Paraburkholderia fungorum: one gene and its partner. The protein of the gene in region 1 interacts with the protein of each later gene in a pairwise test. Links are inferred from orthologs where the notes say so. Each region holds a gene or a part of one and is shown on either strand. Other genes may lie near its edges. The genes, in order: ndk and BLS41_RS00355.

What was found.
Region 2: the proteins of ndk (region 1) and BLS41_RS00355 interact in binary tests that used the Escherichia coli proteins (3 or more experiments, as listed by UniProt). The link is inferred for Paraburkholderia fungorum from one-to-one orthologs.

What each region holds. Positions count from the first base shown.
Region 1 is NZ_FNKP01000001.1:2,499,793-2,503,008, reverse strand. The notes cover bases 298-3,193. They hold ndk (nucleoside-diphosphate kinase), read left to right. Parts: upstream 298-1,480; coding sequence 1,481-1,906; downstream 1,907-3,193. Other genes in these bases: rlmN (dual-specificity RNA methyltransferase RlmN), read left to right, coding at 2,067-3,193; BLS41_RS10970 (Bax inhibitor-1/YccA family protein), read right to left, coding at 480-1,178; BLS41_RS10975 (MBL fold metallo-hydrolase), read left to right, coding at 298-357. In the rest of the region: more of BLS41_RS10975, read left to right, coding at 1-297; more of rlmN, read left to right, coding at 3,194-3,216. UniProt on the Escherichia coli protein: Major role in the synthesis of nucleoside triphosphates other than ATP. The ATP gamma phosphate is transferred to the NDP beta phosphate via a ping-pong mechanism, using a phosphorylated active-site intermediate.
Region 2 is NZ_FNKP01000001.1:74,605-77,756, reverse strand. Bases 225-3,056 are described here. They hold BLS41_RS00355 (5-formyltetrahydrofolate cyclo-ligase), read right to left. Parts: upstream 1,993-3,056; coding sequence 1,456-1,992; downstream 225-1,455. Other genes in these bases: BLS41_RS00350 (lytic transglycosylase domain-containing protein), read left to right, coding at 2,070-3,056; BLS41_RS00360 (winged helix DNA-binding protein), read left to right, coding at 916-1,428; pxpB (5-oxoprolinase subunit PxpB), read right to left, coding at 225-724. Also shown: BLS41_RS00370 (5-oxoprolinase subunit C family protein), read right to left, coding at 1-74; more of pxpB, read right to left, coding at 71-224; more of BLS41_RS00350, read left to right, coding at 3,057-3,152. UniProt on the Escherichia coli protein: Involved in the removal of 5-formyltetrahydrofolate.

The DNA of each region.
Region 1 (3,216 bases):
GGCGTGTTGACCGACGTCGGCACGTCCACGCCACATATCAGCACAGTGTTGAGCGGTTGCGACGCGTTGGTGCTCGAGTGCAATCACGATGTGCGGATGCTGGCCGGCAGCCGTTATCCGCAATCGTTGAAGGCGCGCATTGGCGGTAATCATGGGCATCTGAACAACGAAGCTGCCGCTGAAATTCTGGCTTCGCTCGATCGTTCGCGATTGCGTCATCTGGTTGCGGCGCATTTGAGTCAGCAGAACAATCTGCCGGAACTGGCGCAGGCTGCAATGGCGGGAGTGCTGGGCGCCGCGCCCACTGAGGTCGTGATCGCATCGCAGGATGACGGGTTTGCGTGGCTGAGCGTGTAGAAATCGGCTGATCGGTGTGTCTATGCCGCGAGCGTGAGCGACATAAAAAAAGCCCATAACGAGCAATCGTTATGGGCTTTTTTTCGGCTGGCTGGCGCATTGCGCGCCACGCCGGATAAAACTTAGTTGCGGTTGCCGCCGAAAATGCCGAGCAGCGCGAGCAGGTTGACGAACACGTTATACAGATCCAGATAAATCGCGAGCGTCGCGGTGATGTAATTTGTCTCGCCGCCGTTCACGACGCGCTGGACGTCGAACAGGATGTACGCCGAGAAAATCACGATCGCCATGACCGACACGGTGAGCATCAGCGCCGGCAATTGCAGGAAGATATTCGCAACCGACGCGAGGATCAGCACGATCACGCCCATGAACAGCCACTTGGCGAGACCTGAAAAGTCGCGCTTGCTGACCGTTGCAATGGTTGCCATCGACGCGAAGATCACACCAGTGCCACCGAACGCGAGCATGATCAGCGATGGGCCGTTCGAAAAACCGAGCACGAAGCTCAGGATGCGCGACAGCATCAGGCCCATGAAGAACGTGAAGCCAAGCAGCACGAAGACGCCGGCGGAGCTGTCTTTGGTTTTCTGAATTGCGAACATGAAACCGAAAGCGATGGCGAAGAACGCCAGCATGCTCATTGCCGGGCTGGTGGCAGCGAACAGCGAGAAGCCCGTGGCAAGGCCGACCCATGCGCCGAGTACCGTCGGAATCATCGACAGTGCGAGCAGCCAGTAGGTGTTCCGTAGCACACGGTTGCGCGTTTCGGCCGTGCTGACCGCGCCATTGCGGCCAAAGCTGTACGGATGATCGTTCATGGTTTCTCCTTACCTCAGGAAGCGTGTTGCGTGACAGTGGTACAGCGACTTGTGCAGCATTTTTGTGTAGCGTTGGCCGGAATCTTGCGCCGCAAGGCGCGGGCCGTTCAAACCTAAGATTAGTGCGGAAGCAGGGAGTTTCAATACCCTGAAAATGTCTACAAGGCCTACGCTACCAGTATTTTGAAACTCGTGCTGGACACCTTTCATTATTGAAAGGGTTCAATCGCAATCATACACGGGAACATGCTACAATAGCGGATTCATTTGAATCTGTAACCTCTTAATTTTTTGGAGTTTTTATGGCGATCGAACGCACCCTGTCGATTATCAAGCCGGACGCAGTGGCCAAGAATGTGATCGGCCAGATCTACAGCCGTTTCGAAAACGCTGGTCTGAAGATCGTGGCATCGCGCATGGTTCAACTGTCGCGCGCTGACGCAGAGAAGTTCTACGCTGTGCACGCTGCACGTCCGTTCTTCAAGGACCTCGTCGAATTCATGATCTCGGGCCCGGTCGTCATTCAGGCTCTGGAAGGCGAAAACGCAATCCTGAAGCACCGCGACCTGATGGGTGCAACCGACCCGAAGAAGGCGGAAAAGGGCACGATCCGCGCTGACTTCGCCGACAGCATCGATGCAAACGCTGTTCACGGTTCGGACGCAGCGGAAACGGCAGCAGTCGAAATCGCGTTCTTCTTCCCGGAAGTGAACGTCTACTCGCGTTAAGCCGTTTTTTGCCCGGCGGTTCGTGTAGCCGAGTCGTTTTATCGCACGAATCGCCTGGCAAAGTAGTAAGGTAAAAGCAGCAGGAATGGGCGCGAACGGCATTGCGTTCATGCAGCTTGTTGCATGAACGTAGTCTCGCACTGAAATGGCAGGATTCGATATGACGAGCAGTCCAACCGTCAACCTTCTCGACCTCGACGCCCAAGGGCTTGTCGCCTACTGCGACAGCCTGGGCGAGAAGCCGTTTCGCGCCAAGCAATTGCAGCGCTGGATTCACCAGTACAACGCTGCCGACTTCGACGGCATGACCGATCTCGCGAAGTCCTTGCGCGAAAAGCTCAAGGGGCGCGCCACGATCTCGATGCCGGGTATTGTCAGCGACAATATTTCTTCCGACGGCACACGCAAGTGGCTGGTCGACGTCGGTAACAGTAACGCGGTTGAAACCGTTTACATCCCCGAAGAAACGCGCGGTACGTTGTGCGTGTCGTCGCAGGCGGGGTGTGCGGTCAATTGCCGTTTCTGTTCCACCGGCAAGCAGGGCTTCTCCCGTAATCTCAGCACTGGCGAAATCATTGGCCAATTGCGCATGGCCGAATTTGCGCTGCGTGCGTCGCGCGGTCTGGCGGGCGGTCGCGCCAATGGCGGCGACGGCAAGGGTGAGCGTGTCGTCACGAACGTCGTGATGATGGGCATGGGCGAGCCGCTGCTCAATTACGACGCGGTCGTGCCGGCCATGCGACTGATGCTCGACGACAACGCGTACGGCCTGTCGCGCCGGCGCGTCACGCTGTCCACATCGGGTGTCGTGCCGATGATGGATCGTCTTGGCGCAGATCTGCCGGTAGCGCTTGCGGTTTCGCTGCATGCGCCTACCGATCCGCTGCGCGACATGCTGGTGCCGCTGAACAAGAAGTATCCGTTGCGTGAATTGATGGCGGCGTGTCAGCGCTATCTCAAAGTTGCGCCACGCGATTTCATTACGTTTGAATATTGCATGCTCGACGGCGTGAACGACAGCGAAGCGCAAGCGCGCGAACTGCTGGCCGTTACACGCGACGTGCCGTGCAAATTCAATCTGATCCCGTTTAATCCGTTCCCCGAGTCGGGCCTTCTCCGCTCGAAGAACGAACAGATCAAGCGGTTTGCGCAGGTGCTGATGGACGCGGGCGTCGTCACCACAGTGCGTAAAACACGCGGCGATGATATCGACGCTGCCTGCGGTCAGCTGGCTGGTGCGGTGCAAGACCGCACACGCCTTGCTGAACGCACCGGGAAGGCAGCGAAGGTTATCGAGGTTCGCGCCGTGT
Region 2 (3,152 bases), 2.4 Mb from region 1 along the record:
CCGAGATGACGATAGCCATGACGGCCGAGATCCTGAATCGTAGTCAGCAGACCCGCGCGAATCACATCGATCATGCGTGTATCCCCGCGATGGTGAAGCGAACCCGGTCGCCCGGCTGCAGCAGCGTGGGCGGGCGGCGCGTGGCGTCGAAAAGCGGTAGCTCGGTGCGTCCGATCAACTGCCAGCCGCCGGGCGAGGTGGCCGGATAAACGCCCGTCTGCTCGCCGCCGATGCCGACCGACCCCGCCGGCACTTCCAGCCTCGGCGACGCGCGGCGCGGCGTGTGCAGCGCGGCTTCGAGTCCGCCCATGTAGGCGAAGCCCGGCTGGAAGCCGAGGAAGAACACGACGTATTCGCCGCCCGAATGGCGCTGCACGATTTCGTTGACGCTCAGGCCCGTGTGATCGGCGACCGCTTGCAGATCCGGGCCGAATTCGCCGCCGTACTGCACCGGGATCTCCACTTCGCGACCCGGCTCCGGCGTCGCGCCCGCCGCGTTCCACGCTTTCAGCAACTCGCTGGCGAGCGCTTCGCGGTCGGCCTCGAGCGGATCGAAGACGAGCGTCAGATTGTTCATACCCGGCACGACTTCCAGCACATGCGGCCAGTCGCGCGCGAGCTCAGCAGCGGCCCACACGCGGCGCTGGCACGCAAGCGTCGCGGGCGGCGGCGATTCGCAGACAAGCGCGGCATCGCCGAGCGGAAAAATTCTTGGTTGGCTCATGACTTGACAGCCCAGGTCGGGTCGAAGGAAGTGAGCACACTGCACACTCGTCGATGCACGATGAATGAAGCGTACATTATCAATAAAATATCAACAATTTCTCAATAAGCGTTTTTGCCAGGCTCCCCGGGATTCACGGCTCGTCGTACACTCCCGACACCTTCCCACCCTGTTTCCCCGAGATTTTCGCCATGTCGCGCCATCCCACCAAGATCGTTTCATCGGAACATCTCGTGTCCGAGACCAGCGCCGAGCTGTCCGAACTCGAGTACGCGCTGATCATGGCCGGCAATGCATTCAACCGGTGGATGGTGCGCTGCATGTCGGCGGCCGGCGACAAGGACATGACCGCCATCGAAGTATCGCTGCTTCATCACGTCAGCCATCGCGAACGTCGCAAGAAACTGGCGGACATCTGCTTCGTGCTGAACATAGAAGACACCCACGTCGCTACCTACGCGCTGAAGAAACTCGTAGCTAGAGGGTATGTAAAAAGCGAAAAGACCGGCAAGGAAGTGTTCTTCTCCGCGACCGAAGCGGGTCGCGAGTTGTGTCTGAAATATCGGGAAGTGCGCGAGAGTTGCCTGATTTCGACGCTGAAGGAAAGCGGCCTGACCAACGAGCAGATCGGCGACGCGGCGCAGTTGATGCGCAACGCGTCCGGCTTGTACGACACGGCGGCGCGGGCGGCGGCGTCTTTGTAGCCGGGTGGCGCTCGCCCGGCGTTCAATTCAACGGGGCGGATAAACCCCAGCCTCGGTGACGATCAGATCGAGCGCAATGTCGTGCGCTTCACGTTGAAGATCTTGCGTGCGGCACGCTTCATAAGCGATGCCCACCGTGACCGGTTGCTTCGATCCCGGCCACGCGGCCAGCGTGCGATCGTAGTATCCGCCGCCGTAGCCTAGCCGGTAGCCATCGGCATCGAATCCCACACACGGTATGAACAGCAGTTCGGGAACGACTACCTGTCCCGAGGTCGGCTCAGCAATCTTGTGATGACCGATTTTCATCGGCGTCGCGGGGGTCCATGCATGGAATTCGAGCGGCGCGCCACGCTCCTTGACAATCGGCAGACTGGCTTCGCGCTGCGCATTGGCCGTCAACCAGACCGAGACCGCGGGACGTGCGTCGAACTCACCCGCGAGCGGCCAGTAGAAGCCCACGCTGGCTGCTCCGAAGTGCTTCAGCGCGTCCAGCACACGACGGCCGAGCGCAGCGTTGTATGCCGGGTCGGAAGCCGCTTGTAGCCTTGCTTCCAATAGCATTCGACGCAACGCCTTTTTCGATTCCGGGACAGGGTTGCATGCTATGCTTGGGTTCAATTCGCGCTCCAGAAACAACGATGTCAAAACGCCTTTACCGAGTATATCGCGCGGCCGGTCTGGCGCTTGCCGCTGCGGCACTCGTCGCGTGCAGCACGGCCGTAGCCGTCAAGCCCATCCCCCTTTCGCAGCTCACCAACGACGACCAGACCTTCGTCCAGTTGCGCGAAGCGTCCCGCAATAACGACGCGGCGCGTGCAGCCCAACTGGCGAGCATGATCCCGAACTATCCGGCGCCTGCTTATCTGGAGTACTTCCAGATCAAGCCGCAACTGTTCGATTCGTCCGGCCATGCACGCGTCGACGCGCCGGACGCGCCGGTGCTGGCGTTTCTGCAGAAGTACGACGGCCAGGCTATCGCCGACCGCATGCGCAACGACTACCTCACGGTGCTCGGCACGCGTCACGACTGGCGCAATTTCGATCAGCAGTACGCCCGCTTCGTGTTGAACGACGACACGCAGGTGAAGTGCTACGCGCTCGAATCGCGGGCGTCGCGGGGTGAAAACGTGGCCGACGCGGCGCGTGCGCTGCTGGTCGATCCGAAGTGGTACGGCGACGGCTGTGTCGACCTGATCACGACGCTGGGCGTGAGCCGCCAGTTCAGCACCGACGACATCTGGCAACAGATCCGTCTCGCTTACGAGCAGAACAACACCAACACCGGCAGCAAGCTCGTCGACGCGCTGAGCAACAATCCGCCCGATCCCACGCTGTTCGCGCAGGCTACCAATGCGCCGCCGTTGTTGCTGGCGCGTGGTGTCGGTCCGGATTCGCAATCGCATCAACTGGCGTTGCTCGCGATCACGCGCATGGCGCGCAACGACCCGGCCATGGCCGCGGCTACGTTTGCGTCGGTGGCGCCGTCGCTGAGTTCGCCGGAGCGCGCCATCGGCTGGGGCACGATTGCCTATCAGGCCGCCGCCAAGCAGATGCCGAGCGCGGTCGACTGGTACCGCCTGTCGGCGAATGCGCCGCTGTCGAATCCCGCGTATGAATGGCGCACCCGCACCGCGCTGCTGGCCGGCGACTGGAACATGGTGCGCTGGTCGATCGAACAGATGCCCGAGGCATTGCGCAACCAGCCGTCGTGGGTGTACTGG